Regions from separate parts of the Streptomyces sp. NBC_01166 genome, predicted to be linked through region 4. Evidence: riboswitches for the same ligand, from Rfam matches in the RefSeq annotation. Region 4 holds a riboswitch; each other region holds the start of a gene.

Region 1 (7,740 bases), 7.0 Mb from region 4:
ACGACGAAGGACGTGAGCGCGGAGAAGAGCTGCATGGCCGCGACCCCGGAGAGGACGACCCGGTCGGTGGATCCGCCGAGGGTGTGGCTGAGCAGCAGGACGAGGGCGAACGAGCACAGCGCCCCGACGAACGCGCCGCCGGAGACCGACACCGCTCCGCCGCCGACACCCAGGACGACGACCACGACCGCCCCGGTGGACGCCCCGGAGGAGACGCCGAGGACGAAGGGGTCCGCGAGCGGGTTGCGCAGCAGCGACTGCATCACGGTGCCGCACACCGCGAGCCCGGCCCCGCACACCGCGGCGAGCAGGGTGCGGGGCATGCGCAGGTTCCAGATGATGCCGTCCCGGATCGGGGTCAGCCGCCCGCCTCCCAGGCCGAGGTGCGAGGCCACCGCGGACCAGACGTCCGGGACGGAGATACGGGCGGGTCCGATCGTGACGGCGACCGCGACGGACAGGAGCAGCAGGGCGACCCCCGCGCTCCACAGGACGCCGTCGCGCAGGATCCGGGCTCCGGGGGCGGTCAGCGCCGCGGACGGCTGCTCCGCCCGTACGTCCGGGGCGCGTTCGGTCCTCGTCACCCCGCGAGCCCGAACGAGCGCAGCCCCGCCGCGACGCGCTCCACGCCCTCCACGGTCCGGATGGTCGGGTTCATCGCCTGGCCGCTCAGCAGGACGTACCGCTTGTGCCGGACGGCGTCCATGTTCTTCGTGGCGGGGTTGGACTCCAGGAACTCGATCTTCTTCGCTGCGCTCTCGGCCGTCTGCGACTTCCGGGTCAGGTCCCCTATGACCAGCACGTCGGGGTTCCGGTCGGCGACGGTCTCCCAGTTGATCTGAGGCCATTCCTCGTGGGTGTCGTCGAAGACGTTCTTCGCGCCGAGCTCCTCGGTGATGATGCCGGGGGCGCCGCAGCACCCGGCCAGGTACGGGGCCTCGGAGTTGGCGAACCAGTAGAGCATCGTGGTGCCGGACGCGTCGATGTCCGCGGTCGCCCTGTCGACGCGGCCGCGGAGGCTCTTCACCAGCTTCTCGCCCCGCTCCGGGACGCCGAACACCTTGGCCAGGTCGCGTACTTCGCCGTAGACGCGGTCCATGGTCAGGGGCTCGGAGCGGGAGCCGTCACTGCTGCCGGTGTTGTCCTTGCCCGCGCAGTCGGAGGGTGCGAGGTACGTGGGTACGCCGAGCTCCTCGAACTGGTCGCGGGACGCCACCCCGCCCTTGCCGAGGGTGGATTCGAACGAGGCGCTGACGAAGTCGGGTTCCTCGGCGAGGACCTTCTCGGAGGAGGGCTGGTTCTCGGCGAGGCGCTTCACCGTGGATTCGTCCTTCTCCAGACCTTTCATCACCGGGTCCGTCCAGGTCGCGGTGGCGGCCAGCCTGTCGGCGAGACCCAGGGAGAGCAGGATCTCCGTCGATCCCTGGTTGAGGGAGACGGCGTGACGCGGTGCCGCCTCGACGGTCACCGTACGGCCGCAGTTCTTGAGCGTCACGGGGAAGCCGTCGCCTGCGGCGTCCCGTGCTGCGCCGTCGGGAGTGCTCCCATCTCCGCCGCAGGCCGTCAGAAGGACAAGTCCCGCGATGAGAAGGGCTGTTCGGCGTACGGTGCTGGCTATGAGCGGCACGGAGACCTCGGCGTTCTCTGGGCTCATGCGCGGAGCCCGTACGGAGTTCCGCTCCCGGTGCGGAAGCGGTTGCCAGCAGGTCTTCGGACTCGGGTTCGTCCGGACAGGGCGCCTTCCCGGTGCACCCGAGGGTGTCCCAGTGGCTGTGGCCCCGCCCGTCCCCCTCACCGCTGCGCGTCAGCTCCGGATTCGCACCGGATTCCCTGACTCCACGTGGAGTGTGACTGGCGTCTGCAAGCTATCACGCGGCGCGGGGCGGCCTCGCGGGCCGTGGCCGGTACGGCGGGGGGCTTCTCCCTCTCCGTACCGGCCGGCCGTCAGGCGGGTCAGCCCTTGGGGCGAACCGATTCGCCGCCGTCGGCCTGCGGCTTCCCGCCGCGGCGGGCAAGCACGGACGTCGTGCCCCAGTAGGCGAGCAGGACGGCGCGCAGTCCCAGGATCTCCAGGTGCTCGCCCAGGCGGCAGCAGACAGCCCGCCCCCTGCCTCCGGCGCTCATCGGGCGTCCGCCGGGCGGGTGTTCCACGGGCCCCCGGGATCGTCGTACGCGTCCGCATAGCCGGGCCCGGCGATCGGCCAGTCGGCGAGCAGTTCCTCGGGCAGCGCGAAGGAGTCGGCCAGCTCCGGGGCGTGCGCGGCGACGGCCGTGAGGAGCTCCTCGACGGCCTCGGGCAGGGCGTCCACCTGAGCGGTGCTCAGGAGGCCGGCGGCCAGCAGGTCGCCGCTGTTGCGGGACACCCATTCGAGGGCGAACAGCCGCTCCAGCTCCCCGAGCCGGTCCTTGGCCGCCCCCTCGGGCAACGTCGCGCGGGCCTCGGCGTAGGCCTCGGCGGCCTGCCGGTACGCGTAGGCCTCGACCCCGCGCAGGGCGGGACCCGAGGCCGCGTTCCACCGGCCGAGGGTGTCCGCGTCGGGGGCCCGCAGCGCACGGACCCTGGCCCGGGCGAACCAGATGTCCTGGACCGAGGCGAGGAGCCGGCCCAGGAAGTACGGGTCGGCGAGGTCCCCGGGGTGCGGGGCCCGGTCCGGGGCGTCGTCACCGCCGGGGTCGGCGGCGAAGAGCATGTCGGCCGCCGCCTTGGCGTACAGGGCGATGTTGTCGCCCTCCGCGGTGATGGCCCCCTCCACGCCCGTGACGAGTTCGGTCATGCCGTTGTTCTCCAGCAGCGCCTGCGCGCCGCAGCGTTCACGGCTCTCGACGATGACATCGCGGGCCCGCCAGGTGATCCACGCCTTGGCGACATCGACCAGTCGCACCGCGTCCGTCCGGGCGCGCTCGTCCGTACAGGCTTCCCAGCGTTCCTGCGCCCTGCGGTACAGCAGGCTCATGGCGAAGACCATGGCCATGGCCGAGGCGAGCGGACCGTGGTGCGTCCGGTGGGCGTTCACCGGCACCGGTGGGGCGCCCCGTGAGCCGGAGATCATCCGGTGGCCGCCGTAGCGTACGGCGACCGCCAGGGTCGCGCGGGCCGAGCCCGCCGCGCAGGCGCTCATGGAGATCCGGCCGGGGGTGACCCGCCCGATGGAGGTGAGGAAGCGCCGCCGCCTGTCCCCCGGCTCCGTTCTGAACTCCTCTGGCGCGTCGCCCTCCCCGGCCGGTCCCAGCAGGGCGTCCCGTGGCACGAAGAGCCGGTCGAACGAGGTCAGGCAGTGGTCCACCGGGCTGCCCATCCGGGCCGGGAGCCGCCGCACCCGGATACCGGGCAGCGCCTGCGCGTCGTCGGTGAGCGGCACGAGGAAGAGGCGTACCCCGTGGTCGGAGCCGTCGGCCACCAGACGGGCGGCGACCAGGCCGGACTTCGCTCCGCCCGCCGGGCTGGTGTTGGGCATGAACTTCTGCGCGCCCGGGTTCGGGGTGTGCAGGACGAAGCCGTCCCGCTCACGGTCGTAGGTGGCGGTGGTCTCCATGGCCGCGGCGTTGTTGCCGTGTGCCACTTCCGTGCAGAGGAAGGTGCCGATGCGCCGCATCGACAGATAGTCCGACAGGTCGCGGCGGCCGGCGCAGTCGTGGTCGAGGAGGCTGCCGAGGAAGAGGTTGTAGTGGATGCCCGCCACGGTGGTCAGCGCGGGGTCCACCGGGCCGAGCCAGGCGTGCAGGGCGGCCAGCGCGCGGGGATCGGCGGCGAGGCGCGCTCCGCTGTCGAGGGAGAGGTTGAGGATCCGCAACCGGTCGTAGGCGAGGTCCAGTCGCTCTTCTGGCGTTCCGCCGACGGGGCGGCGGAACGGTTCTGTGCTGATCAGCCGCTGCCAGAATCCGTGCTCTCGGCGGAATTCCGGACCGAGGATGACGCCGGTCAGCAGTTCGGTGGTGGACGGTGGGGCGGTGTCGGTAAGGGTCACGGTCATAACGAAATCAACGACCGTGGTGCGGGCGAGGACACCGCTGGACGGTCTACGGCTCCGGGACCGGCACGCCGGTAAGGGCCGCTGCCAGCTCCTCCTGGTCGGGAGGCAGGGCGCCCGCCCGTCCGACGGTCACGGCGGCCGATGCCACGGCGTGGCGCAGCACGTCGCCCAGGACTGCGGCGTCCAGCGGGCGCAGCCGAGCGCGGGCCTGCCCTCCGAGCAGTCCGTGCGAGGCCAGGGCGTGCAGCGTGGCGGACATGAAGGCGTCGCCTGCGCCCACCGTGTCCGCGACCCTGACGGGTGGCGCGTCGGCGCTCACGGTCCCGCCCGGCAGGAAGGCCGTCGCCCCTCCGGCACCGCGGGTGACCAGGACGACCGCTGGCCCGGAGCGCAGCCACCGCTCGGCGGCCCGCTCCGGCGCCTCGTCCGGGTACAGCCACCGCAGGTCCTCGTCGCTGGCCTTCACGATGTCGCTGAGCGCGACCCAGCGCTCGGCGCGGCGTACGGCACGGGCGTGGTCCCCCATCAGTCCGGGCCGGACGTTGGGGTCGTAACTGACGGTCGCCGCCGCGCGGAGTGACCCGACGAGCTCCAGAACGGTGTCCGCACCGGGGTCCATGGCGGTGGCGAGGGACCCGGTGTGGACGTGCCGGGGCGGCTCCCCGGACCACGCGACCGGGCCCAGCGTCCAGCTGATCTCGAAGCTGTACGTGGCCCGGCCCGCCTCGTCGAGGTCCACCGTGGCGGCGGGAGTGGGCGCGCCGCTGCCGTCGTCGAGGACCCGTACCCCGGCCGAAGCCAGGTGCTCCTCGATCAGCCGCCCGTCGGGGTCCGGGCCGAGCTGGGTGATCAAGGTGGTGCCCCGGCCCAGTCTGGCCAGACCGTACGCGACGTTCGCGGGGCTGCCGCCGGGGTGGGTCCGGTCCGGCGCGCCCGGCAGCCGGACGATGTCGGCGACGCATTCGCCGATGACCAGCAGGTCGGGGCTGTCGGGCATGGGGGCGGGTCTCCTGGAGAACGCGGGCGGTCGTGGTGAGGGGGCGAACCGCCGCCGATTCTGCCCGGGTGCGGGGAGCCGTGGTGACCCGGGGCTCAGGAGGCGCCGTCGCGCCCCTCGTCGCCGTAGCGCCGCTCGAACTTGGCGACCTGCCCCTCGGTGTCGACCACCCTCGCCTTGCCGGTGAAGAACGGGTGGCTCTCGGCGGAGATCTCCACGTCGATGACCGGGTAGCTGTTGCCGTCGTCCCAGTCGATCGTCTGCTCGCTCGACGCGGTGGACCGGGTCAGAAAGGCGTACCCGGCGGAACGGTCACGGAAGACCACGGGACGGTACGACGGGTGCTTGTCCTGCTGCATCTCTGCTCCTGGAGGTACGGGGATCTCGCGTCCCGGCTTCGGGCCAGCGTCCCGAACGGCGGGGGCGGGCGCGATCCGGGACGTCCGTACGGAGCAGCGGATCAGCCCCCGTACCGCTCGGGGGCGGGGGCTGTCGTCGGAGCGGAGGCGGTGCGCCGGGTCCACAGCAGTGCTCCGGACAGCAGCACCACGGCACCGAGCAGCCAGGGCAGCGGCCCTGCGGGCAGTGCGCCGATGACCAGGCCGGCGGCCGCCCCCACGAGTTGCTGGGCCAGCGACTGCACGGAGAGGGCCGTCGCCCGGCCGGAGGTGTCGACGCGGTGGTGCAGGAGGTCGTTCTCGGTAGGCCCTGCGGCGCCCAGGCCCAGATAGACCAGTCCGTATCCGACGACGGCCGTGGTCAGCGCGGGCGCCCCGGTGGCGGACACGGTGACGCCGAGCGCCAGCAGACCGGCCACGCTCGCGCCGAGGCTCGCCAGGACCGCGCGTTCCGCGTCTCCCGCGAGCCGGGCGACGAGCGGCGCCAACTGGCTTCCGAGCGCCGAGCACGCGAATCCGGCGGCGGCGAGGCCTGCGAAGAGGACCGCACCGGACTCCGCGGTCCCGGTCAACGCGGCGGCGCGGCCCGGTGTGAGCAGTTCGAGGGCGGCGAGAGCCGTACCCACGGCGCCCGTGGTCATCAGGATGCGCCGGATCAGCGCGTCCCCGGCGCCGAGCCTGAGCCCCGCGGCGACAGCACCGGGAACGCCCCGCAGGACGCCGCGCAGGGTGGCCGAGGGGCGGGGCGGCTCCGTCAGGGCGGTCAGGACGTAGCCGACGAAGACGATGTCGACGACCACACCGAGGAGCATGGGTACGGAGAGCGGCAGGACCAGATCCGAGGTGAGCGCCCGCAGCCGGGCCCCCGGGTCCGGGCCGAGGCCGAGCAGCCAGGGCAGGGCCCCTCCGAGGAGGACGCCGAGCGCGGCGGCACCGGACGAGGCGGCGCTGCCACGCGCCAGCCCCGTACGGAGATCGGCGTCGGGGCCGGAACGGGCGTGCACGGTGTCGACGTACCAGGCTTCGGCGGGCCCGCTGGACAAGGCGCGGCCCGCGCCCATGAGGGCCGTGCCGAGGGCGATCACCCACGGGGTGGTGCCGAGGCCCATGAGCGTGAGGGCGCAGGCGTTGAGAAGACCGGCGCAGGCCAGGACGGTGCGGCGGCCGATGACGTCGGAGAGGCCGCCTGTGGGGAGCTCCAGAGCGGCGGCGGTCAAGGAGTGTGCGGCGAATGCGGCGGCGACGGCGGTGAGGGCCAGGCCGCGCTCGGTGAAGAGCAGCACCATCGGCGCCATGACGAGGCCTGCGGGGAGCCAGAAGAGGAAGGACACGGCGACGAACCTGCGGCGCGCCGTGCGTTCGTCGGGCGTGGCGGCGGTGGCCTTCCCGCCCCCGGGCGGCGTGGTCACCGGGCTCTTCCGGCATCGGGCGCGGCGTCGGCGTCGGGCGTGGCCGGCCCGTCCGGGGCCAGCGGGAGTCCGGCGGTGAGCAGCACGACCTGCCGGGCACGGGGGTCGTGCTCGTCGCGTGCGGTCAGCTCGGCGAGCTTCTCCGCCATCGCGTCGCGGAGTTCGCGGAGGGACTCCGGCGTCAGCCGCGGCATCAGGTCGTCGATCCCCGAGGGGTCGTGCCATTCCTCGCCGAGGCGGCCCGCGTCGATGTCCGCCTCGTGCCGCTCCATGGACTGCTGCAGGTGCTCGAGCTGACGGCGCCGGCCCAGCACCAGCATCGCCCGGCCCGCGGGTGTCGCCAGCATGGCCGCGTTGTCCGCCGAGGTGACGGAGTGCACGGCCTGCCAGCGGCGCTCACGGCCGTCGCGGTGCTCCGCCTCCGCGACGAAGGCGTACTTGGCGAGCACCCGCAGGTGGTAGCTGGTCGAGGCGGACGACTCCCCCGTGCTGACCGCAAGCTCGCTCGCGGTGGCCGGACCGTGCAGCCGCAGGAGGCCGAGCAGCCTCAGCCGCAGGGGGTGGGTGAGGGCCTTCAGGGCCGCCGGGTCCCGCTCGGGATCGAGCACACGGTGCGTCGCGTCGCTGTCCATGGCGGCAGCCTAAAGCGCGTCCAGCTTTTGCCAAATAGTTTTTGCAGAATATTTTTGGGAAACTTGCTCAGCCTCCTGACGCCCCCTCCACCGCCTCCGCGACGAGCTCGAGGAAACGCGCGTGAGCCTGTGGACTGCACAGCGGTTCGGGGTTCCACGGCACGGTCCGCGCGCCGCGCCCGGCGGCTTCCCAGGCGGGGGCGGTGATCTCGTCGAGCGGGACCGCGTTGGACCGGATGTCCGTCAGGACGATGGCGGGCTCCAGGGCCGCGGCCTCCGCCCAGTCGACGGTGGCCCAGTTGACCCCGGCTCCCGCCGGCGGGGACACCAGGC
Region 2 (7,740 bases), 3.2 Mb from region 4:
TGGTGGTGGTCGGACGGCCGCCGGTCCCCCCGGGTGTGCCCGTGGCCGGGACGCCCGGGGAGGCCCTCGCGCTGCTGCGGCGCCTCACCGGTCCGTGACCGGCCCGGACCACGCGCGCTGTCAGTCCTCCGGGTAGCGGCGTGGCGTCCAGACGATCTGCTGTCCGTCGCCCCGGCGCACCCAGCGTGTCTGGGAGGACCCGACGATGAGGATCGTCCGCATGTCCACCTCGCCCGGGTCCAGATCGGCCAGCCGCACCGTCCGCACGCTCTCCGCCGGGCCCCCGACATCGCGGCCGAGCACGACGGGTGTGTCCGGGGAGCGGTGCTCCAGCAGCAGGTCGCGGGCCTTGCCGACCTGCCATGTCCGGCTGCGGGAACCGGGGTTGTACAGCGCCATGACGAGGTCGGCCGTGGCCGCCGCACGCAGCCGTTCGGCGATGACCTCCCACGGTTTCAGCCGGTCCGAGAGGGAGATGGTGGCGTAGTCGTGGCCCAGCGGCGCACCCGCCCTGGCGGCGGCGGCGTTGGCAGCCGTCACCCCGGGAAGCACCCGCACCGCTATGTCCGTGTACGCGTCCTGCGAGGCCACTTCCAGTACGGCCGTCGCCATGGCGAAGACCCCCGGATCGCCACCTGACACCACGGCGACGCGGCGCCCGCGGCGGGCCAGGTCCAGGGCGAATTCGGCCCGCTCGGACTCGACCTTGTTGTCGGAGCCGTGGCGCTGCTGCCCCGGCCGCACCGGCACCCTGTCCAGATACGTCGTGTAGCCGACCAGGTCGTCGGCGGCGGCCAGCGCGCCGCGTGTCTCGGGCGTCAGCCACAGCGGTCCGGCCGGCCCGGTGCCGACCACGACGACCTCGCCGCTGTCCGGGCCCGCTGCCGGTGAGGGCCGGGGCGCGTCGATCCGGCTGGGCAGCACGGCGACCGCGAAGTACGGCACGGAGTCCGCGTCGGTGTCCGCCAGGTCGCCGGTCCGCTCCCCGGCCATGGTGGCGCGCTCGACGTACCGCGCCTCGGGCAGCCGGCCGGACGCCTCGAAGGCGCGGCGCACCGCGGGGAAGGTCCGGCCCAGCTTCATCACCACTGCGGAGTCCGTGGCCGCCAGACGTGCCGTCAGCTCCTCCTCGGGCAGGGTGCCCGGCAGGATCGTCAGCACCTCCTCGGCCTCGACGAGCGGGGTGCCGAGACGGGCCGCGGCGGCGCTGACCGAGGTGACGCCGGGGATGACCTCGGTGTCGTAACGGTCCGCGAGCCGCTTGTGCATGTGCTGGTACGAGCCGTAGAAGAGCGGGTCGCCCTCGGCGAGCACGGCGACGGTGCGCCCGGCGTCGAGGTGCGCCGCGAGACGGGCCGCGGCCTCGGTGTAGAACTCGTCCAACGCGCCCCGGTAGCCGCCCGGGTGGTCCGTGGTCTCCGTCGTGACGGGGTAGACCAGCGCCTCCTCGATGTGGTCGGCGCGGATGTGCTGCGCCGCGATCGAGCGGGCGATGGAGCGGCCGTGCCGGGCGGAGTGGTACGCGACGACGTCGGCCTCGCCGATGATCTGCACGGCCCTCACGGTCATCAGGGCAGGGTCGCCCGGGCCGAGCCCGACGCCGTACAGCCGTCCCGTGCCGGTTGTCCGCTGCTGCTCGGGCACGCTCACTCCTCCTCGCTGGCGATCGCGTTGAGGGCGGCGGCGGCGATGGCGCTGCCACCACGCCTGCCGCGCACCACGAGGTGCTCAAGACCCGAAGGGTGGGCGGCCAGAGCCTCCTTGGACTCGGCGGCGCCGATGAATCCGACGGGCACACCGATGACGGCGGCGGGGCGCGGGGCGCCCTCCTCGATCATCTCCAGCAGCCGGAAGAGCGCGGTGGGCGCGTTGCCGACGGCGACGACCGCGCCCTCCATCCGGTCCCGCCACAGCTCCAGGGCGGCGGCGCTGCGCGTGGTGCCGAGCTTCGCCGCCAGCTCGGGGACGGCGGGGTCGGACAGGGTGCAGATCACGTCGTTGTCCGCGGGCAGGCGCTTGCGCGTCACACCGCTGGCGACCATGGCCACGTCGCACAGGATCGGTGCGCCGGACCGCAGGGCCGCACGGGCGTCCGCCACCGCGTTCGGTGAGAAGGCGATGTCGCGTACGAGGTCGACCATGCCGCAGGCGTGGATCATCCGGACGGCGACCTGGCTCACATCGGCGGGCAGCCCTGCCAGATCCGCCTCCGCGCGGATGGTGGCGAAGGACTGGCGGTAGATCGCCGGTCCGTCCTTCTCGTACTGATGCACAGTGCTGTCGCTTTCTTCATCGAACAGGTCGAACAGGGGTGGTGGTGCGTCGTGGTCAGGTGTGCGTGCCCCGGGCCGCCGCCACGGCGTCGGCGAGCGCGGCCGGGTCGTCCCGGACCGTTGCCGCCTCGGTGGCCCGGCCCTCCCGCACATGGGAGATCCGGTGTCCGCCGGGGGTGGCGACCACGTCGATCCACTCCCCCCGCGGATGGCCGCAGCGGCGTTCGCACCCGGACCAGTACACAGGGAGCCGTCCGGCCGGTCCGACGGCGGCCCCCGCATCGGCCCGTACGTCGGCCAGCGACTTCGCACAGCCGGGCCGCCCGATGCAGGCCCCGACACCGGCCCACGGGGAGCCGGGTCCGGTGATCAGACCGGCCTCGGAGAGGCCCTCCAGCAGGCTGTCGGCGCGGTCGGGTCCGATGCCGGTGAGGACGACCCCGCGCCACGGGGTGAGGCGCAGTTCACCGGCGCTCGACAGCAGCCGCCACTGGGTGAGGTCCAGCCGCCCCAGCGGTACGCCGACGGAGAACGCGGCCTCGGCACGGTCGCCCGGGACGGGGCCCGGGGCCGGGGGCAGGGCTTCGAGGGGGCGGGGGTGGGCCGTCCCCGTGGTGACGGCGATGCCGGCCTGCCGGAGCCGTCGTACGACCTCGGCGGGCAGAGCGGCGGCCGTGTCGTCCGGCAGGTCCCTGACCCGCCAGGCGCCGCTGTCACGGGCGGAGTCGAGGAAGGCCTCGGCCGCGGTCAGCGCGGCCGGGGGGCCGTCGGCGGAGGGGACGCGGAGGACGGCGTCACCGTCCCCGACGCGCAGGAGCGCGCAGCCGTCGTCGTGGCCCCGCAGGGTCAGGTCGGCGCCGAGAGCGTCGACGTCGCCACGGCCGTCGTCGAGCGCGAACAGGAAACGTCCGGAAAGCGCAGTCGTGTTGTCGCTTCCGCACAGAAGGCGGTCCAGTTCGGTCAGCCAAGGGCGTACGTCGGTGGACCCGAGGCCGTCGAGCCCGGAGAGCGGGGAGGCGACCACGTTGCGTACACGCTCGTGGCGTTCGGAGGGCAGCAGTCCGGCCGTGTCCAGCAGCCCGGCCAGCTCCGCGCCGCAGTCCGGGGTGAGCCCGCGCAGCTGGACGTTTCCGCGTGAGGTGAGATGCAGCTCACCGTCGCCGAAGCGCTCGGCGGCCTGCCCCAGCGCCTCCGCCTGGCGGGGTGTCAGCACCCCGCCGGGTATCCGGATCCGCGCCAGCGCACCGTCGTCCGCCCGGTGCAGACGCAGCGCGCCGGGGCAGGCGTCGCCGCTGCTCCGGGCGCAGGCATCGCCCGGAGACGAGGTCGTCAGGGGGGAGGCGGACATGGCGGCGAGCATACCGACCGTGACCGTGGCGCACCCCTACGGTCACTGTGACCTACGGGACACCCGCCGGGGCGCCGGTCCGTGAGGTGCGGGACACCCGCCGGGGCGCCGGTCCGTGAGGTGCGGGACACCCGCTGCCGCCGGTCAGGGCGGGGGCCGTCTGGTCAGGACCCCCCACCTGCCGCCTACTATGCCTAACGGCGGTCCGTTCGGCCCGCCATCGCCAGACGGCGACACGGAGGAAGCCCGGTGAGATTCCGGCGCGGTCCCGCCACTGTGAGCCCGGCCCTTCGAAGGCCGTGCGAGTCAGGAACTCCTGCCGTCCGACACACTGCCCGGGGCGTGGACACCCCGAGGAAGGGCTGACGCCGCATGATCCTGCTCCTGTCGACGTCCGACACCGACCTGCTGAGCGCCCGCGCTTCCCAGGGTCCGGTCAGCTACCGCTACGCGAACCCTTCCCGGCTCCCTCTCGAGGACCTTCCTCAGCTCCTGGACGGCACCGACCTCGTCGTCGTACGCCTCCTCGGCGGTGTCCGGGCCTGGCAGGACGGTCTCGACCAGGTGCTCGCCACCGGCCGGCCCGTCGTCGTGCTGACCGGTGAACAGGCCCCCGACGCACAGCTGATGGCCGCCTCCACCGTGCCGATCGGCATCGCCGCCGAGGCGCACGCCTACCTCGCGCACGGCGGCCCCGCCAACCTGGAGCAGCTGGCCCGCTTCCTCTCCGACACCGTGCTGCTCACCGGTCACGGCTTCGAGCCGCCCGCCCCGGCCCCCGCGTGGGGCCCGCTGGAGCGGACCGCCCGGGACGTCACCGGCCCGACCGTCGCGGTGCTCTACTACCGCGCCCACCACATGAGCGGGAACACCGCGTTCATCGAGGCGCTCTGCACCGCCGTTGAGGACGCCGGCGCCCGCCCGCTCCCGCTGTACGTCGCCTCGCTGCGTACGCCGGAGCCCGAACTCATCGACGAACTCCGCGCCGTCGACGCCATCGTGACCACGGTCCTCGCGGCGGGCGGCACCAAGCCGGCCACCGCTTCGGCGGGCGGCGACGACGAGTCCTGGGACGCGGGCGCCCTCACCGGCCTCGACGTACCCGTCCTCCAGGCGCTCTGCCTCACCAGCCCGCGTGCGGCCTGGGAGGAGAACGACGAGGGCGTCTCCCCGCTGGACGCCGCGACCCAGATCGCCGTCCCCGAGTTCGACGGCCGCCTGATCACCGTGCCGTTCTCCTTCAAGGAGATCGACGAGGACGGTCTGCCCGCCTACGTCGCCGATCCCGAGCGGGCCGCCCGCGTCGCCGGGATCGCCGTACGTCACGCCCGGCTCCGCCACATACCGGCCGCCGAGAAGCGGATCGCGCTCGTCCTGTCCGCGTACCCGACGAAGCACTCCCGCATCGGTAACGCCGTCGGCCTCGACACCCCGGCGAGCGCCGTGGCGCTGCTGCGCCGACTGCGCGCCGAAGGTTATGACTTCGGCCCGGAGGAGGAGATCCCGGGCCTGGTCTCGGGCGACGGCGACGAGCTGATCTACGCGCTCATCGAGGCCGGCGGCCACGACCAGGAGTGGCTCACCGAGGAGCAGCTGGCCCGCAACCCCGTGCGGATCCCCGCCGCCGACTACCGCCGCTGGTTCGCCACGCTTCCCGCCGAGCTGCGCGAGTCGGTCGAGCAGCACTGGGGTCCGGCGCCCGGCGAGATGTTCCTCGACCGGTCCCGCAACCCCGAGGGCGACATCGTGCTCGCGGCCCTGCGCCGCGGCAATCTGCTGATCCTCATCCAGCCGCCCCGCGGCTTCGGTGAGAACCCGATCGCGATCTACCACGACCCCGATCTGCCGCCGTCGCACCACTACCTGGCCGCGTACCGCTGGATCGCCGCCTCCGCCGACGACAACGGCTTCGGCGCCGACGCGATGATCCACCTCGGCAAGCACGGCAACCTTGAATGGCTGCCCGGCAAGAACGCCGGCCTCTCCGCCGCCTGCGGCCCCGACGCCGCGCTGGGCGATCTTCCGCTGGTGTACCCGTTCCTGGTCAACGACCCCGGCGAGGGCACCCAGGCCAAGCGCCGTGTGCACGCCACCCTCGTCGACCACCTCGTGCCGCCGATGGCCCGCGCCGACAGCTACGGCGACATCGCCCGTCTCGAACAGCTCCTGGACGAGCACGCCCAGATCGCCGCGATGGACCCGGCCAAGCTCCCGGCCGTCCGCGCCCAGATCTGGACCCTCATCCAGGCCGCGAAGCTCGACCACGACCTGGGCCTGGAGGACCGGCCCGAGGACGAGGGCTTCGACGAGTTCATCATGCATCTCGACGGCTGGCTCTGTGAGATCAAGGACGTGCAGATCCGCGACGGCCTGCACGTCCTGGGCGCCGCTCCGGCCGGCAAGGACCGCGTCAACCTGGTCCTCGCCGTCCTGCGCGCCCGCCAGATCTGGGGCGGTACGGCCTCGCTGCCCGGCCTGCGCGAGGCGCTCGGCCTGGACGAGTCGGCGGCCACCCGCACGGCCGCCGACGAGACCGAGGAGCAGGCCCGGGCGCTCGTCCAGGCGATGGACGACGCGGACTGGGACCCGGCCGCCGTCGCCGGTGTGGCCGCCGGACACCCGCAGGCCGTCGCTGACATCCTCGACTTCGCCGCCCGGGAGGTCGTGCCCCGCCTCGCCGCGACGACCGACGAGCTCGACCACGCGGTCCACGCGCTGAACGGCGGCTTCGTCCCCGCGGGCCCGTCCGGTTCCCCGCTCCGGGGACTGGTCAACGTCCTGCCGACCGGCCGCAACTTCTACTCCGTCGACCCGAAGGCCGTCCCGTCCCGTCTCGCCTGGGAGACCGGCCAGGCCCTCGCCGACTCGCTCCTGGAGCGCTACCGCGCGGACAACGGCGACTGGCCCACCTCCGTCGGCCTCTCCCTGTGGGGCACCAGCGCGATGCGCACCGCGGGCGACGACATCGCCGAGGCCTTCGCCCTGCTCGGCGTACGCCCCGTCTGGGACGACGCCTCACGCCGCGTCACCGGCCTGGAGGCGATCCCGTACGAGGAGCTCGGCCGCCCGCGCATCGACGTCACGCTGCGCATCTCCGGCTTCTTCCGCGACGCGTTCCCGCACACCATCGGCCTGCTCGACGACGCCGTCCGCCTGGCCGCCTCCCTCGACGAGCCCGCCGAGCGGAACTTCGTACGCGCCCACACCCAGGCCGACCTGGCCGAACACGGCGACGAGCGGCGCGCCACCACCCGTATCTTCGGCTCCCGTCCGGGGACGTACGGCGCCGGGCTGCTCCAGCTCATCGACTCCCGCGACTGGCGTACGGACGCCGACCTCGCCGAGGTCTACACGGTGTGGGGCGGCTACGCCTACGGCCGTGAGCTGGACGGACGCCCGGCCCGGGACGAGATGGAGACCGCGTACAAGCGGATCGCGGTGGCGGCGAAGAACACCGACACCCGTGAGCACGACATCGCGGACTCGGACGACTACTTCCAGTACCACGGCGGCATGGTCGCGACCGTACGCGCGCTGAAGGGCACCGCCCCGGAGGCGTACATCGGCGACTCGACCCGCCCCGAGACGGTCCGCACCCGCACCCTGGTCGAGGAGACGTCCCGGGTGTTCCGCGCCCGGGTGGTCAACCCGAAGTGGATCGAGGCGATGCGCCGCCACGGCTACAAGGGCGCCTTCGAGCTCGCCGCGACGGTCGACTACCTCTTCGGCTACGACGCGACGACGGGCGTGGTCGCCGACTGGATGTACGACAAGCTCACCGAGACGTACGTCCTGGACCCGACGAACCGCGAGTTCCTCCAGCAGGCCAACCCCTGGGCCCTTCACGGAATCGCGGAGCGCCTTCTGGAGGCGGAGTCCCGCGGGATGTGGGCGAAGCCGGACCCGGCGGTCCTCGAAGCGCTGCGCCAGGTGTTCCTGGAGACCGAGGGCGACCTGGAGGGCGAGGACTGAGCGGCCCACCGGCCGGTGGGCCTCACCGGCCGGTGAGCCACGTCCTGCCTTGCTGCCTGCCGCCCGCGGGTCCAAGCTTGTGAGATGGGTGACCGAGCGGGCCACACGCCGATCGCTTCTGTCCAGTACGCGTTCCGCTTGATGGAA
Region 3 (7,740 bases), 2.1 Mb from region 4:
CGGGTCGACGTCGCTCCTCACCTTGGCCTCGATCCAGAGCTGGTTGAGCTTCTGGGACGCCATGTCCTTCATCAGCCGCTCGAACCACGGGACGGAGACGTTGATGTAGCAGGCGCAGACACCGACCCCGCGCTCCCGGTAGGCGGGCACGTCGGTCGCCGAGCCCCGGGTGGCGCGGCCGTCGTCGTCGATCAGCTGGAGGACGGTCCGGGTTCCGTAGAACACACCGGTCGAGGTCGCGCCCGTGACGGTGACCTGGTCGCCCACCACCAGCCGGTATCCCTCCGGGCCCAGTTCGTCCTTCAGGGACGGGTCCTGGCGGAGCACGATGTCGCCGCGACGGTCCGCACCGGCGACGACCGGTGGCCGGGCCGCCAGCTCACCCGCGAAGCGGCGGGCGTCGGCGGCCGTGCGGGCGTCGGTTCTGCCCTGCGTGACGACCCGGGCCCGGTCCGTGAGGGTGAACTCCCCCTCCCCGCCCTGCCAGTCGCGCAGGGTGGGCAGCACCTGGGGCGGAGGAGCTGCGACCGGGCCCTCCTCGGCCACCGCGTCCTGCCAGGGCAGCAGGGCGGCGGCGAGCGCGGCCACCGCCGCCACAGCGGTCCTTCGTCCTGCCTTGTGTATGTCCATGCGCCAGACCATCGTCCGCCGGCCGGGCGGCAGTCCATGGACGGGCCAGGGCGGTGCTTGGACAATCGGCCGGACGCCGGATCACGTACGCATCAGGCGACTTCCGGCATCAGGGTCGGGCCGCGGAAGGTGCGGCGGTAGGCGTTGGGGGTGGTGCCCAGCGAACGCACGAACTGGTGGCGCAGAGCCGCCGCGTTCCCGAATCCGGTCTGTCCCGCGATCGTGTCCATGGTCTCGTCCGAGGTCTCCAGCAGGTGCTGTGCCAGCAGCACGCGCTGCCGGAGCAGCCAGCGGTACGGCGTGGTGCCTGTCTCCTGCTGGAAGCGGCGGGCGAAGGTCCGCGGTGACATGTGGGTCTGGGCGGCCAGCTGTTCGACGGTCATCTCCTGGTCGAGATGGCCCTCCATCCAGGCGAGCGTCTCGCCGACCGTGTCGCACCGGGTGCGGGGGAGCGGACGCTTGATGTACTGCGCCTGGCCGCCGTCCCGGTGCGGGGGGACCACCATGCGGCGGGCGACGGCGTTCGCGACGGCCGGCCCGTGTGCCTGGCGGACCAGGTGCAGTGCGGCGTCGATCCCCGCGGCCGTACCCGCCGACGTGATGACCGGGCCCTCGTCCACGTAGAGCACGTCCGGCTCCACACGGGCCTTCGGGAAGCGGCGGGCCAGTTCCTCGGCGTGCCGCCAGTGGGTGGTGCAGCGGCGGCCGTCCAGCAGCCCGGCCGCGCCGAGGACGTAGGCGCCGGAGCAGACGCTCAGCACCCGCGCACCGCGCTCCACGGCCCGGCGCAGGGCGTCCAGGACCTCCTCGGGGTAGGTCCGCTCCACGAAGCGGGTCCCCGCCGGTACGGCGATGAGGTCGGCCTCCTCCAGGCGGTCCAGGCCGTAAGGGGTGCTGATGGTGAACCCGGCGTGCGTCCGCAGCACCGGACCCTCGGCCGACACGACCGCGAAGTCATGGACCGGCAGCCCCTCGTCCGAGCGGTCGAGTCCGAACACCTCGCACAGGACGCCGAGTTCGAAAGGGTTGACCTCGTCGAGCAACAGGGCGGCGACATTCTTCAGCATGACGACAGTGTGGCAGCATTTCGATGGTGTGTGACAGTCCTGCCACTGCCGGAATCCGGGCGCGAGGACGACAGTAGAGCCATGAACACATTCCTGAGCTACCTGGCCATAGCCGCACTTTTCGCCCTCGTCCTGCTGCCCGCCCTCCTCGGCCTCGCACGGGAGCGCAGGATCGACCGCGAACTGAGGGACGCGCAACGGGGCCGGGGGGAAACACCCCCGGAAACGGCAGGCGCCGCGCAGCCGCTCACGGCCACGCGGCGCCCGTACATCAGGTCCTGGGCGCGGATCTAGAAGTCGTCGTCGAAGCCGACCGAGCCCTCCACCGCCACCTGGTACGCGGAGGGGCGCCGCTCGAAGAAGTTCGTCAGCTCCTGCACCCCCTGGAGCTCCATGAACGAGAACGGGTTCTCGGAACCGTAGAGCGCGGGGAAGCCGAGCCGGGTGAGCCGCTGGTCGGCGACGCACTCCAGGTACTGGCGCATCGACTCGGTGTTCATCCCCGGCAGGCCCTCGCCGCACAGGTCGCGGCCGAACTGCAGCTCCGCCTCGACGGCCTCCCGCAGCATGTCGGTGACCTGCTGCCGGAGCTCGTCGTCGAAGAGGTCCGGCTCCTCCTTGCGGACGGTGTCGACGACCTCGAAGGCGAAGTTCATGTGCATCGTCTCGTCACGGAACACCCAGTTGGTGCCCGTGGCGAGACCGTGCAGCAGACCGCGCGAACGGAACCAGTAGACGTACGCGAACGCGCCGTAGAAGAACAGCCCCTCGATGCACGCGGCGAAGCAGATCAGGTTGAGCAGGAAGCGCCTGCGGTCCGCCTTCGTCTCCAGCCGCTCGATCTTCTCGACCGAGTCCATCCACCGGAAGCAGAACTGCGCCTTCTCGCGGATCGAGGGGATCTCCTCGACCGCGTCGAAGGCCGCCGCACGGTCCTCCGGGTCGGGCAGATAGGTGTCGAGCAGCGTCAGATAGAACTGGACGTGCACGGCCTCCTCGAACAGCTGACGCGACAGGTAGAGCCGCGCCTCGGGCGAGTTGATGTGCTTGTAGAGCGTCAGCACCAGGTTGTTGGAGACGATCGAGTCACCCGTCGCGAAGAACGCGACCAGCCGGCCGATCATGTGCTGCTCGCCGGCTGAGAGCTTGGCGAGGTCGGCGATGTCGGAGTGCAGGTCGACCTCCTCCACCGTCCAGGTGTTCTTGATCGCGTCCCGGTAGCGCTCGTAGAAGTCCGGGTAGCGCATGGGACGCAGGGTCAGTTCGAAGCCCGGGTCGAGCAGGTTCTTGTTCTCGGACGTGGTCATTACTGGCAGGCCTCGCAGGACTCGGGGTTTTCGAGGGAGCAGGCGATCGCGTCCGCGTCGGGAGCCGTCGCCTGCTGTACGGGAACGGTGGCGGTGGCGGCCTTGCCGGACGCCGCGCGGGCGATCCGGGTCGCCGGGCGCGACCGCAGGTAGTACGTCGTCTTCAGCCCCTGCTTCCAGGCGTACGCGTACATCGAGGAGAGCTTGCCGATCGTCGGCGTCTCCAGGAAGAGGTTGAGCGACTGGCTCTGGTCGAGGAACGGCGTACGGGCGGCCGCCATGTCGATCAGGCCGCGCTGCGGGATCTCCCACGCCGTGCGGTACAGCGCCCGCACGTCCTCGGGGATCCAGGCGAAGCCCTGCACGGAGCCGCTCGCCTCGCGCAGCGCCTCACGGGTCCGCGCGTCCCAGACGCCGAGCCTCTTCAGCTCGTCCACCAGGTAGGCGTTGACCTGGAGGAACTCTCCGCTGAGCGTCTCGCGCTTGAAGAGGTTGGAGACCTGCGGCTCGATGCACTCGTACACCCCGGCGATCGAGGCGATCGTCGCCGTCGGCGCGATGGCGAGCAGCAGCGAGTTGCGCATGCCGGTCTTCGCGACCCGGGCGCGCAGTGCGTCCCAGCGCTCAGGCCAGTTCAGCTCGGTGTCGTAGTGGTCCGGGTGCAGTACGCCGCGCGCCGCGCGGGTCTCGGACCAAGCGGGCAGCGGGCCCGACCGCTCGGCGAGGTCGCAGGAGGACTCGTACGCGGCGAGCATGATCCGCTCGGAGATCTTCGTGGACAGCGCGCGGGCCTCGGGGGAGTCGAACGGGAGGCGCAGCTGGAAGAAGACGTCCTGGAGGCCCATCGCGCCCAGGCCCACCGGGCGCCAGCGGGCGTTGGAGCGGCCGGCCTGCTCGGTCGGGTAGAAGTTGATGTCCACCACGCGGTCGAGGAAGGTCACCGCCGTGCGGACGGTGGCGTCCAGCCGCTCCCAGTCGATGGTGCCGTCGGCGACGAACGCGCCCAGGTTGACCGAACCCAGATTGCAGACGGCCGTCTCGCCGTCGTCGGTGACTTCGAGGATCTCCGTGCACAGGTTCGAGGAGTGCACGACGCGGCCCGGCTCGGCGGTCTGGTTCGCCGTGCGGTTGGAGGCGTCCTTGAACGTCATCCAGCCCTGCCCGGTCTGGGCGAGGGTCCGCATCATCCTGCCGTACAGCTCCCGGGCCGGCAGGGTCTTGCGGGCCAGCCCCTTTGCCTCGGCGGCGCGGTAGGCGGCGTCGAACTCGTCGCCCCACAGGTCCACGAGCTCGGGGGCGTCGGCCGGGGAGAACAGCGACCACTCCGTGTCCGCGTCGACGCGGCGCATGAACTCGTCCGGGATCCAGTGCGCCAGGTTGAGGTTGTGCGTACGCCGCTGGTCCTCGCCGGTGTTGTCGCGCAGCTCCAGGAACTCCTCGATGTCCGCGTGCCACGTCTCCAGGTAGACGGCTGCGGCACCCTTGCGGCGGCCGCCCTGGTTCACCGCGGCGACCGAGGCGTCGAGCGTCTTCAGGAACGGCACGATGCCGTTGGAGTGCCCGTTCGTGCCGCGGATGAGCGAACCCCGGGCGCGGATACGGGAGTAGGAGAGCCCGATGCCGCCCGCGTGCTTGGAGAGGCGCGCCACCTGGTGGTAGCGGTCGTAGATCGAGTCCAGCTCGTCCAGCGGCGAGTCCAGCAGGTAGCAGGACGACATCTGCGGGTGGCGGGTACCCGAGTTGAAGAGGGTGGGGGAGGAGGGCAGGTAGTCGAGCCGGTTCATCAGGCCGTACAGCGCGGCCACTTCCTCCAGAGCCCGCTCGGAGGTGTCCTCGGCGAGCCCGGCGGCGACGCGCAGCATGAAGTGCTGCGGGGTCTCGACGACGTCGCGGGTGAGCGGGTGGCGCAGCAGGTACCGGCTGTGCAGAGTCCGCAGCCCGAAGTAGCCGAAGCGGTCGTCGGCGCCGTCGGCGAGCGCCTGGTCGACGAGCGCGTCGAGGGCGGCGGCGTGCAGCGTGACGAACTCGGCCGTACGGTCCGCGATCAGGCCCTCGCGATGTCCGACGGCGACCGACGCGGAGAAGGAGACAGCGCCCTGGCCGGCGGCCTCGTCCGCGATGGCCCGGGTGAGGAGCCGGGCGGCGAGCCGGGAGTAGGCGGGGTCCTCGGAGATCAGGCCGGCGGCGGCCTCGGTGGCCAGCGAGCGCAGCTCGGCCTCGTCCGACCGGGCGTTGCGGCCGCGCAGTGCGGCGGCGGCCACCCGTCCGGGGTCGGTGTCGGGCAGATCGGCGGTGAGGCCGGTCAGGGTCCGCAGCAGTGCGGTCCCGGGCGCGTCGGTCGTGCGGCCTTCGGATTCCGTGACTGAAACCGGGTCGGCTGGCGCGATGGTCACTGGGGCTATCCCTCGCTCGGCTCGGGGCCTGCGGGAGCGGGGCAGCCGGGCACGGCGGCGCCCGGGGAAGGGCAGCACGGCGCGCGGCGTCCACCGGCCCTCCGCGGGGCCCGGACGTATCGGCACCCGGTTCGGTCGAGCCGGGCGCACTGTCGACAGGTCTTCGGACTTCGGGATGCGGATAAGCACACCGATCACACCGTTGCGGGACAGTTCCGGATTCTCACCGGATTCCCCTGCGGCGACAGCGAGGTCGAGCATACATGTGGGGGCTCCCGATTGGAGAAGCCCCCACATCTTGTGTCGTGAAGGGTCAGAGCTCCAGGCGGAATGTCAGGAGCGCGAGGCCCGGCAGCGGGTACCAGTCCCGCTCCGGAGTCCGTACGAAGCCGAGGCGGCGGTAGATCCGATGGGCGCCCAGCATGGCGGACTGCGTCGACAGGACGATCCCGGAGAGCCCTCCGGCGGCCCGTGCCCGCTCGATACAGGCCCGTACGAGCGCCTCGCCCGCGCCCCGCCCACGGGCCTCCGGAGAGACGGCCAGCATCCGGAACTCGGCCTCGTCCTCCCCGGCGATGTCCGCCCACGGGGTGCCCGGCGCGACGTAGGTGACACCGCCCAGCAACCGGCCGTCGGCGTCCAGCGCGACCAGCACCTCGGCCTCGGCGGCCCGCCGCCCGACCGCGCGGAGCTGCTCCAGGTACGGGTCGTCGGCGCCGAAGTCCAGGAGTCCGTCGCCCAGATACGCCTGCGCGGTGATCTCGCCCAGCTCCTCGAACTGGGTGTGCCGGGCCGGCCTGATCGATACGTCCATGGGCGGCAGTCTGCCCCAGGCGCCGGGTGCGGCGCGCCCCGGTTTCGGAGGCCGACGGCCCCGGGAGCCCGGCCCTGACACGACTCCGTCCCGGCAGGGAGACCCTGCCGGGACGGACGTTCGTGCCTCGGAGCGACCGCTGTGGGATCAGTGGCCGCCGGGTGCACCCACCGTGGCCGGCGGGAGCTCGACCTTGACGCCGGGGTCGCCCGCGTCCGCCGTGTAGTCCGACGGGGAGGTCTCGTCCACACCGGCCGGCGCCTTCACCGCGTTGAGGACGACGGTCAGCACGAGCACGACGACGACGTTCAGCACGAACGCGGTGAGACCGATGTAGCCGATCTCGCCGAGCCCCGGGATCTCCTTCGAGGATCCGCCGAAGTGCTTCTGGGTCGGGCTGGCGACGCCGTACGCGGCCGCCGTGCCGTAGATCATGCCGACCGCCCAGCCGGCGATCAGGGCCCAGCGGTGGAACCACCGGGTGAAGAGGCCGCCCACCAGGGCCGGCATCGTCTGGAGGATCCAGATGCCGCCCAGCAGCTGGAAGTTGATCGCGACCGTCTTGTCCATGGTGAGGACGAAGGCGAGCGCGCCGACCTTGACCAGCAGCGAGACCAGCTTGGACACCTTGGTCTCCTGGGCCGGGGTCGCGTCCGGCTTCAGGAAGTCCTTGTAGATGTTGCGGGTGAAGAGGTTCGCCGCGGCGATGGACATGATCGCGGCGGGCACCAGGGCGCCGATGCCGATCGCGGCGAAGGCCACACCCGCGAACCAGTCCGGGAACATGTTCTCGAAGAGCTGCGGAATGGCGAGCTGGCCGTTGTCGACCTTGATCCCGGCCGCGATCGCCATGAATCCGAGCAGTGCCAGCAGACCCAGCATCAGCGAGTACAGCGGCAGGATCGTGGTGTTGCGCCGGATCACCTCACGGCTGCGGCTGGAGAGCGTCGCCGTGATCGAGTGCGGGTACATGAAGAGCGCCAGCGCCGAGCCCAGGGCCAGGGTGGCGTAACCCCACTGGCCGGAGACCCCGGGCGCGAGCCCGGCCACCGGTTTGCCGGCCGCCTCGTTGGCGGCGGAGAACTTCTCGCCGGCCGCGGCGAAGATGTCGTCGAACCCGCCCAGCTTGATCGGGATGTAGATGATCGCCACCGCGATGACCAGGTAGATCAGCCCGTCCTTGACGAACGCGATCAGCGCCGGCGCGCGCAGCCCCGAGGAGTAGGTGTACGCGGCGAGGACGGCGAAGGCGATGAGCAGCGGCAGGTCCTTGATGAACCAGTGCGTGTTCTCACCGCCGCCGACGCCCATGACGTCCAGGACGGCCTGGATGCCGACCAGTTGGAGCGCGATGTACGGCATCGTGGCGAGGATGCCGGTGACGGCGACCGCCAGCGAGAGCCCCTTCGAGCCGAAGCGGCCACGGACGAAGTCCGAGGTGGTGACGTAGCCGTGCTTGTGCGACACCGACCACAGACGCGGCAGGAAGGTGAAGATCAGCGGGTAGACGAGGATCGTGTAGGGGACGG
Region 4 (7,740 bases):
CCCCGGCTCGGCGGTCCGGTCTGGCTCGTCTGGCGCCAGCACCGCGCCGCGTTCTGGACGCTCATCGCCGCCATGCTCCTCGGCGTGCTCGTCATGGTCTATCTGCGCGGGCAGACGATGGACTTCCTGGCCGCCCAGGACCCGACCTCGCGGAGGTCGGGAGGGCTGCCGCCCGAGTTCGAGACCCACGTCAACCGTCTGCACAGCATCGGGAGCTACCTCAGCTACATCCCCGTTCTGGCCGGTGTCCTGCTCGGGGCTCCGCTCATCGCGGGCGACCTGGAGACCGGCACCGCCAAGCTGGTGACCTCACAGTCCGTCAGCCGACTGCGCTGGCTCATCACCAAACTCGCCGTTCCCGCCGCGATGCTCGCTCTGTCGACCGGCGTGCTCACCGCCGTGCTCACCTGGTGGTGGAACCCGCTCAAGGGACTTTCCGAGGCCCTCATCTGGACCTCCTTCTTCAGTGTCACGGGGCTCGTACCGGTGGCCTACGCCCTGCTCACGTTCACCGTGGGCGTGGCGGTCGGCCTGCTCCTGCGCCGCACGCTGGTGTCGATGGTGGTCACGCTCGGCATCGTCGTGGCGATCGGGTTCGTCTGGGACGAACTCTGGCGGAGCCTGGGACACATCATGTCGGTCAGCACCGACAAGGGCGTCGGGCCCGGGGCGGTACGGCCGGAGCTGCCTGCCCAGGCGGAGCAGCAGGGACAGGGCACGTATTTCCTCACCAGCTCCGGAGACCGCCTGGACTGGACCACCTGTCTCGATCAGATGGAGAACGACCGGGCGCACACCTCCTGCCTGGAGTCGAAGCACGTCATCGGCTGGTCCCTGGACTATCTCGACGTCTCCCAGATGCAGACGATGCAGTGGCTCGGAGCCGGCATCATGCTCGCCGTCGCCGCGGCCGTCGCCGCCTTCGTCATCGTCTGGGGCCGCAAGCGGCTCCTGTGACCCGTGTGGCCACGGGGCCGGGGCTCACCGCGCGGGTCCGGACGACGCGCGGACCGGTTGGCGAGGAGCGGGCGCCGCGTGGTGGACTTCGTCTACGAACGGAGAGAGACGGTGGCGCAGGGCATGGCCGATCACGGCGCGGACCAGGGGTATCTGCTGGACAACCAGCAGTCGGAGGCAGGCATCCGATTCGGTGCGCTGTCCGAGCTGTTCGATCCGGTGACGTTCCGGCACATCGACCGGATCGGCATCACCCGGGGCATGCGGTGCTGGGAGGTCGGGGCGGGCGGCCCCTCCGTGCCCGCAGGTCTTGCCGAGCGTGTCGGAGCAACGGGACGGGTGGTCTGCACCGACATCGACGTGTCCTGGGCACGAGAAGCCGCCTCCGAAGTCGTCGAGGTCATGCGCCACGACGTCGCGGCCGATCCTCCGCCGCCGGGTGGCTTCGACCTCGTGCACGCCCGGCTGGTCCTGGTGCACGTCGTCGACCGCGCGGAGGCGCTGCGCCGCATGATCCAGGCGCTGCGACCGGGTGGTGTGCTGCTCCTGGAGGATGCCGATCCGGGGCTGCAGCCTCTGCTGTGCCCGGACGAGTCGGGCCCCGAGCAGCGGCTCGCCAACCGTCTGCGCTCCGGGTTCCGGGAGCTCATGGCCGCACGCGGCGCCGATCTCGCGTACGGCCGGACACTGCCCCGGCTGCTGCGCGAAGGCGGCCTGGACGACGTACAGGCGGATGCCTACTTCCCGATCACCTCGCCGGCCTGCACCGTTCTCGAGGCAGCGACGGTCCGGCAGATCCGTGGCCGGCTCGTGGCGGCGGGGATCGCGACCGACGAGGACATCGACCGCCACCTGTCCGACGTCGCCACCGGACGACTCGACCTGGCGACGGCCCCCATGGTCTCCGCCTGGGGGCGCCGTCCGTAGAAGGCGCGTGCCGGCGCCCTCGGGGTACGCCGACCCGCCGAGCAGGCCGGACTCCTGGGGTCTCCCCCGGCACCTGCGTGGGCTTTCCGGCTTCGAACCGGGGAGAGTTGACCCCGATTGGTCGGGGAGGGGGCCTCATGTACGGCGTCAGGAAGGCCCAGTGCCTGCTCAGACACCTGCCCGGCAGGGCCGGTGGCCGCCCTCGGTGACCTCAGGCCCGCTTGTCATCGTCCCCCACCTGGCACTACTGTCGCCACGCCTTGGTGAACGGGAAATCGGTGTGATGCCGGTGCGGCCCTCGCCACTGTGATCGGGAAGTCCGGCTCCGGCCCTCGCGGGCAGCCACTGGGTCCTTGTGACCCGGGAAGGCGGAGTTCGGGCGGTGGTACCCGTAAGCCAGGAGACCGGCCAAGGCACTTCAACCATCCACGAGGTGCTGGAGAGGGTCTGCTGAGCCATGCACATAGCCGAGGGTTTTCTGCCTCCGGTGCACGCGATCGCCTGGGGTGTCGCGTCCGCGCCGTTCGTCGTCCACGGAGTCCGGTCACTCACGCGTGAAGTCCGGGAGAACCCCGAGAGCACGCTGCTCCTGGGGGCTTCCGGGGCCTTCACGTTCGTTCTTTCCGCATTGAAGATCCCGTCCGTGACCGGGAGCTGCTCGCATCCCACCGGCACGGGGCTGGGGGCCATCCTGTTCCGCCCGCCGATCATGGCGGTCCTGGGCACCATCACCCTGCTGTTCCAAGCGCTCCTGCTCGCCCACGGCGGGCTGACCACGCTGGGTGCCAACGTCTTCTCGATGGCGATCGTCGGGCCCTGGGCGGGGTACGCGGTCTACAGGCTGCTGCGCCGGTACGACGTGCCGCTGATGGTGGGAGTGTTCTTCGGCGCGTTCGTCGCCGACCTGTCGACGTACTGCGTCACGAGCGTGCAGCTGGCGCTCGCCTTCCCGGACCCGAGCACCGGATTCCTGGGCGCGCTCGGCAAGTTCGGCTCCATCTTCGCGGTCACCCAGATCCCGCTGGCGGTGAGCGAGGGGCTCCTGACCGTTCTGGTCATGCGGCTCCTCGTGCAGTCCAGCAAGGGGGATCTGACCCGGCTCGGCGTGTTCCTCGCCGGCAGGCGGGACCGGACCAGGACGGCCGAGACCGAGGCGGTGGCCCGATGAACAGGAACACGAAGATCAACGCCCTTCTGCTGCTCGTCGTGGCCGCGCTGGCCGTCCTGCCGCTGGCCCTCGGCCTCGGCGACGACGAGAAGGAGCCGTTCGCGGGCGCCGACGCCCAGGCCGAGACGGCGATCACCGAGATCGATCCCGAATACGAGCCCTGGTTCTCCCCGCTGTACGAACCACCGTCCGGCGAGATCGAGTCGGCCCTGTTCGCCCTCCAGGCCGCGTTGGGCGCGGGCGTCCTCGCCTATTACTTCGGTCTGCGGCGCGGACGCCGCCAGGGCGAGCTGCGCGCGAGCGTGCAGCAGGACGGCTCCGGTGCCGGGGAGCCCGCGGCCCGGGGGAACTGAGGATCGTGCTGCCGATCGACGCGGCGGCGCACAGCAGTCGCTGGCGCCGCCGCCATCCCGTGGACAAAGCCGTACTGGGGCTGGGACTCACGGTCCTGGCGATCTCACTGCCGCCCTGGCCCGGAGCCGCACTGATCCTCCTCACCGCCGTCGCCGTCCTGCTGGGGCCGGCCGGTGTGCCCGCACGCCAACTCTGGCGGGCCTACCGGGTTCCCCTGGGTTTCTGCGTCACCGGGGCGGCCACACTGCTCGTACAGGTCGGCGGGCCGGAGGGACTCGTGACCCTGGCCGACGGGGGGCCGGTCCGTGCCGGGGAGCTGCTGCTGCGCACCTCGGCTGCGTCGCTCGGGGTCCTGCTGTTCGCCTTCACCACCCCGATGTCCGACCTGCTGCCCCGCCTGGTCAAGGCGGGGGTGCCGGCGCCGGTGGTGGACGTCGCCCTGGTGACGTACCGCATGAGCTTCCTGCTCCTCGACGCGGTGCGCCGGATCCGGGAGGCCCAGGCGGCCCGGCTCGGGCACACCACTCGGGCCGCCGCCTGGCGCTCGCTGGCGGGGCTGGGGGCCACCGCGTTCATCAGGGCCTTCGACCGCGCGGCCCGGCTCCAGGCCGGGCTCGCCGGGCGCGGCTACGACGGGACCCTGCGCGTCCTGGTACCCGACGCCCGTGTCTCCGGCCGGTTCGTGGCCGTGAGCGTCACCCTGCTCGCGGCCCTCACCGTGCTGACCCTCGTCCTGGAAAGGCCCCTTTCATGAGCGAATCCGTACTGCTCGCCCTGCGGGGCGCGGCCTTCGCGTACGAGGACGGCCCTGCCGTGCTCAGCGGCCTCGACTTCGAAGCACGGGTGGGGCGTGCGCTCGCCCTGCTCGGCCGGAACGGCAGTGGGAAGACCACGCTGATGCGTCTGCTCAGCGGCGGGTTGCGACCCCGCGAGGGGCAGTTGACGGTGGAGGGCCGCCCGGTCACGTACGACCGGAAGGGCCTGACCCGGCTGCGTACCACGGTCCAGTTGGTGGTGCAGGACCCGGACGACCAGTTGTTCGCCGCGTCCGTCTCCCAGGACGTGTCCTTCGGACCGCTGAACCTGGGGCTGCCCGACAGCGAGGTGCGGGCCCGGGTGGACGAGGCGCTGGACGCCCTCGACATCAGGGCGCTGGCGGACCGGCCCACCCACCTGCTCTCGTACGGGCAGCGCAAACGGACCGCCATCGCGGGGGCGGTCGCGATGAGGCCCCGGGTGCTGATCCTCGACGAGCCGACCGCCGGGCTCGACCCGGACGGTCAGGAGCGGCTGCTCGCCACGCTGGGCACCCTCCGGGAGAGCGGCACCACCGTCATGATGGCCACGCACGACGTCGACCTGGCCCTGCGCTGGGCCGACGACGCCGCGCTCCTCACCCCCTCGGGTGTCCGCGCCGGGCCGGCGCCCGCGATGCTCGCCCGTACGGATCTCCTGGAGGAGGCCGGGCTGCGGCTGCCGTGGGGCATCGCGACCGCCCGACTGCTGCGCGCGCACGGCCTGCTGGACGCGTCCGCGCCCGGTCCCCGCGCCCCCGAGGAGCTCGCGGGCTTCGCCTCGCCCGCCGACGGCAGGGGGCAGGCCACCGCCCGCCGGTAGAAGGTCGGATGACGCGGAAGAGGTGCCGGTCCGAGTTGAACTCCTCGTCCAGGAGTCTGACGGCCGCCGCCACCGTCAGCGTCCGTACGACGTCGTCCCGCTCGTAGAACAGCCCTGACAGTTCACCGGTGGTCGCTCGCAGTCGCTCCGCCGTGTCCTGTGCGCCCATCGCCATCTCCCTGCTCGAGAACCCTGCCCGGGGCCGGAGGGTTACGGGCCCGCCGGTCCGCGGCTTTGTGCCGACCGGGGCAGGCGCGATTTCGCACGTCCTCGACAAGGGGAATGAACAGAACGCGAGCCCAAGGACGAGTTCCGTAATCCGGTTCCCGCCCCTGCCGTTGGAAGAGACTCCGACCGGGGACCGGCCCGCGTCGCCGCCTCGATGCCCGTGGGCTCAAGGCCGTAACCACGGCGACGAGGCACGAAGAAATACCTTCGACGAACGCGACAGCGAACAGGAATTACCGTCCCTGAGGCCCGGTCCGAACGGGCCGGCCTTTCCTGCCGACGGTTCGGAAGGGGGAATTGATTTCCCGCACACAGCCGTCGGCTTTCGTCGAACCCGGCCTTCCGCACGCTGTCGAGGTTCTCTGCCTGTCGGGGAGTGCCCAGCCCAGACCCTCGGAGCCGCCCGTTCCGGGCAGTCACCACGCCGGGTTTACAAACGGCCCAGTCAACCGCAGCCGTGTTTCCACGGGTTGACAGAACCCGCGAGCCGAACCACTGTGCGAATATGACGGATGCCGATCGTCCGGCATATGCGCCACCCCGGAACCGCGGATTATCTCAAATAGTGAGAAGGGATCGGCGGGCACACCCTGCACGCCCGCAGGACTCCGCCACACAATTCGGCTCGTCAGGCATCGACTTTCGGACTCTTCACAAAGGGTTAACTCCATAATCCCCCTGGCCTGTTAGCGTCCCGAAGGACGGGTGAAGTCCAGGAGGAGGTGAAGCGTGCGAGCAGTGGCGGTCCGGTTCGTACTCGCGATCCTGGTGGGCTTCCTATTGGCCCCGTACTCCGGCACGCCGGCGGGGGACGCGCACGCGTCCGCCCCAGGATTCGAGGTGGCCGCTCTCCCGGAGACGACGACGGGCGAGGCGCACGGCGAGTACGGCACATGCGGCACCTCCGAACGCGGGGGCGAGTCGAACGGCCTGCTGCGCCACCGGGACCGGCATCGCTCCGCGAGCGTCCCCGCCCCGGAGACCCCTTCGCGTTCCGTCGTGACGATCGACGCGGACGGCCTGCTCACTCCGGCGGCCGTCGCCGCGATGGGCAACGCGCACCACACCTCCAGATCCTCGACCGCGCACTCCTCCACCGCGCTCCAGGTGTTCCGCTGCTGAGCTGACCCGAGGCCCGGTCGCCTGCCCCCCTTCTCGGCCCGCTGCTGTGGGCTCATCGACACGGGGTCATGCCGCCCTGCCCTCCAGGCTCCAGTTCTCACACGTATGCCGACGCGCCGCCCTCAGGCGCGCCAGGAGGAACCTCTGGTATGCAATCTCTCGTCGATCACTCCCGGACAGAAGTCCCACGCATCAGCGACAGCGCCGTCTGGGCACCCCCGCCCGGCGACGTGCGCTCGGCCCCCTTCCGCACGGGATGAGGGCCGCCATGGACAGGGTCTCCAAGTTCCCTCACCTGCGGCAGGATTTCGCCGCGTCACTCGTTGTCTTCCTCGTCGCCCTGCCGCTGTGCGTCGGCGTCGCCGTCGCGTCGGGGGTCCCGGCGGAACTGGGGCTGATCACCGGCATCGTGGGCGGGCTCGTCACCGGCCTCATGCGCGGCAGCAGTCTCCAGGTGTCGGGGCCGGCCGCCGGTCTCACCGTGCTCGTCTTCGAGGCCGTCCAGTCCTTCGGGCTGCCCGCGCTCGGAGTCATCGTGCTGACGGCGGGGCTGCTCCAGCTGGCCATGGGCGCGCTGCGGCTGGGCCGCTGGTTCCGGGCGATCTCGGTCTCGGTGGTCGAGGGCATGCTCGCGGGCATCGGCCTCGTCCTGATCGCGGGTCAGCTCTACGCGGCGGCCGGTGCCGAGGCACCGCGCTCCGGTACCGGCAAGATGGCCGGCATTCCCGGGCTGCTGGCCGACAGCGTGTCCAGTCCCGCGGCTCTCGCCTCACTCGCGGTGGGCGCCGGGACGATCGCCCTGATGGTGGGATGGAACAGGATGCCGAAGCGGGTGCGGGCCGTCCCGGGCGCACTCGCCGCGGTCGCGCTGGCCACCCTCGCCTCGCTGGCGTTCGGGCTGCCGGTCGAGACCGTTCAGGTCCAGGGGCTCGTGGACGCCGTCCAGGCCCCCGCGCTGTCGGAGTTCGGCGGGCTCGCGAGCCTGAGCCTGCTCGGGACCGTGGCGGCGTTCACCTTGATCGCCTCCGCGGAGAGCCTGTTCAGCGCGGCTGCGGTGGACCGGCTGCACGACGGTCCGCGCACCGAGTACGACAAGGAGCTGATGGCCCAGGGCACGGGCAACACCGTGTGCGGACTCCTGGGCGCGCTGCCGATGACCGCGGTCATCGTGCGCAGCTCGGCCAACGTGCAGGCGGGTGCGCGGACGCGGGCCTCCCGGGTGCTGCACGGTGTGTGGCTGCTCCTGTTCGCGGCGCTCCTCCCGTCCGCGCTGGGCCTCATCCCCCTCCCCGCGCTCGCCGGCATCCTCATCCACGCCGGGTGGAAGCTGATCCCGCGGCGCGCCCTCGTGACGCTGTGGCGGGAGC

Evidence for each region. Region 4 has a riboswitch for cobalamin ahead of OG379_RS34685 (energy-coupling factor ABC transporter permease). Riboswitches for the same ligand answer to the same signal wherever they lie in the genome.
Region 1: another riboswitch for cobalamin. It lies ahead of OG379_RS03250 (ABC transporter substrate-binding protein); the one in region 4 lies ahead of OG379_RS34685 (energy-coupling factor ABC transporter permease).
Region 2: another riboswitch for cobalamin. It lies ahead of cobN (cobaltochelatase subunit CobN); the one in region 4 lies ahead of OG379_RS34685 (energy-coupling factor ABC transporter permease).
Region 3: another riboswitch for cobalamin. It lies ahead of OG379_RS25840 (ribonucleoside-diphosphate reductase subunit alpha); the one in region 4 lies ahead of OG379_RS34685 (energy-coupling factor ABC transporter permease).

Annotation. Positions count from the first base shown of each region.
Region 1 is NZ_CP108613.1:648,342-656,081, forward strand. Features, by position in the region: gene OG379_RS03245 (FecCD family ABC transporter permease) at 1-530, opposite strand, end outside; gene OG379_RS03250 (ABC transporter substrate-binding protein) at 581-1,654, opposite strand; cobalamin riboswitch at 1,684-1,871, opposite strand; gene OG379_RS03255 (hypothetical protein) at 1,954-2,124, opposite strand; gene OG379_RS03260 (acyl-CoA dehydrogenase) at 2,121-3,971, opposite strand; gene OG379_RS03265 (carbohydrate kinase) at 4,018-4,968, opposite strand; gene OG379_RS03270 (type B 50S ribosomal protein L31) at 5,064-5,327, opposite strand; gene OG379_RS03275 (MFS transporter) at 5,429-6,775, opposite strand; gene OG379_RS03280 (helix-turn-helix domain-containing protein) at 6,772-7,407, opposite strand; gene OG379_RS03285 (ABC transporter substrate-binding protein) at 7,475-7,740, opposite strand, start outside.
Region 2 is NZ_CP108613.1:4,446,157-4,453,896, forward strand. Features, by position in the region: gene OG379_RS20380 (cobalt-precorrin-6A reductase) at 1-98, shown strand, start outside; gene cobJ (precorrin-3B C(17)-methyltransferase) at 121-1,650, opposite strand; gene OG379_RS20390 (precorrin-8X methylmutase) at 1,647-2,273, opposite strand; gene cobG (precorrin-3B synthase) at 2,329-3,633, opposite strand; cobalamin riboswitch at 3,806-3,960, shown strand; gene cobN (cobaltochelatase subunit CobN) at 3,994-7,593, shown strand; gene OG379_RS20405 (IclR family transcriptional regulator) at 7,678-7,740, shown strand, end outside.
Region 3 is NZ_CP108613.1:5,574,655-5,582,394, forward strand. Features, by position in the region: gene OG379_RS25820 (family 20 glycosylhydrolase) at 1-630, opposite strand, end outside; gene OG379_RS25825 (GlxA family transcriptional regulator) at 723-1,697, opposite strand; gene OG379_RS25830 (hypothetical protein) at 1,779-1,991, shown strand; gene OG379_RS25835 (ribonucleotide-diphosphate reductase subunit beta) at 1,988-3,004, opposite strand; gene OG379_RS25840 (ribonucleoside-diphosphate reductase subunit alpha) at 3,004-5,397, opposite strand; cobalamin riboswitch at 5,534-5,670, opposite strand; gene OG379_RS25845 (GNAT family N-acetyltransferase) at 5,711-6,211, opposite strand; gene mctP (monocarboxylate uptake permease MctP) at 6,359-7,740, opposite strand, start outside.
Region 4 is NZ_CP108613.1:7,650,113-7,657,852, reverse strand. Features, by position in the region: gene OG379_RS34695 (ABC transporter permease) at 1-957, shown strand, start outside; gene OG379_RS34690 (class I SAM-dependent methyltransferase) at 1,081-1,884, shown strand; cobalamin riboswitch at 2,107-2,312, shown strand; gene OG379_RS34685 (energy-coupling factor ABC transporter permease) at 2,342-3,052, shown strand; gene OG379_RS34680 (energy-coupling factor ABC transporter substrate-binding protein) at 3,049-3,405, shown strand; gene cbiQ (cobalt ECF transporter T component CbiQ) at 3,411-4,160, shown strand; gene OG379_RS34670 (energy-coupling factor ABC transporter ATP-binding protein) at 4,157-5,023, shown strand; gene OG379_RS34665 (hypothetical protein) at 5,981-6,373, shown strand; gene OG379_RS34660 (SulP family inorganic anion transporter) at 6,642-7,740, shown strand, end outside.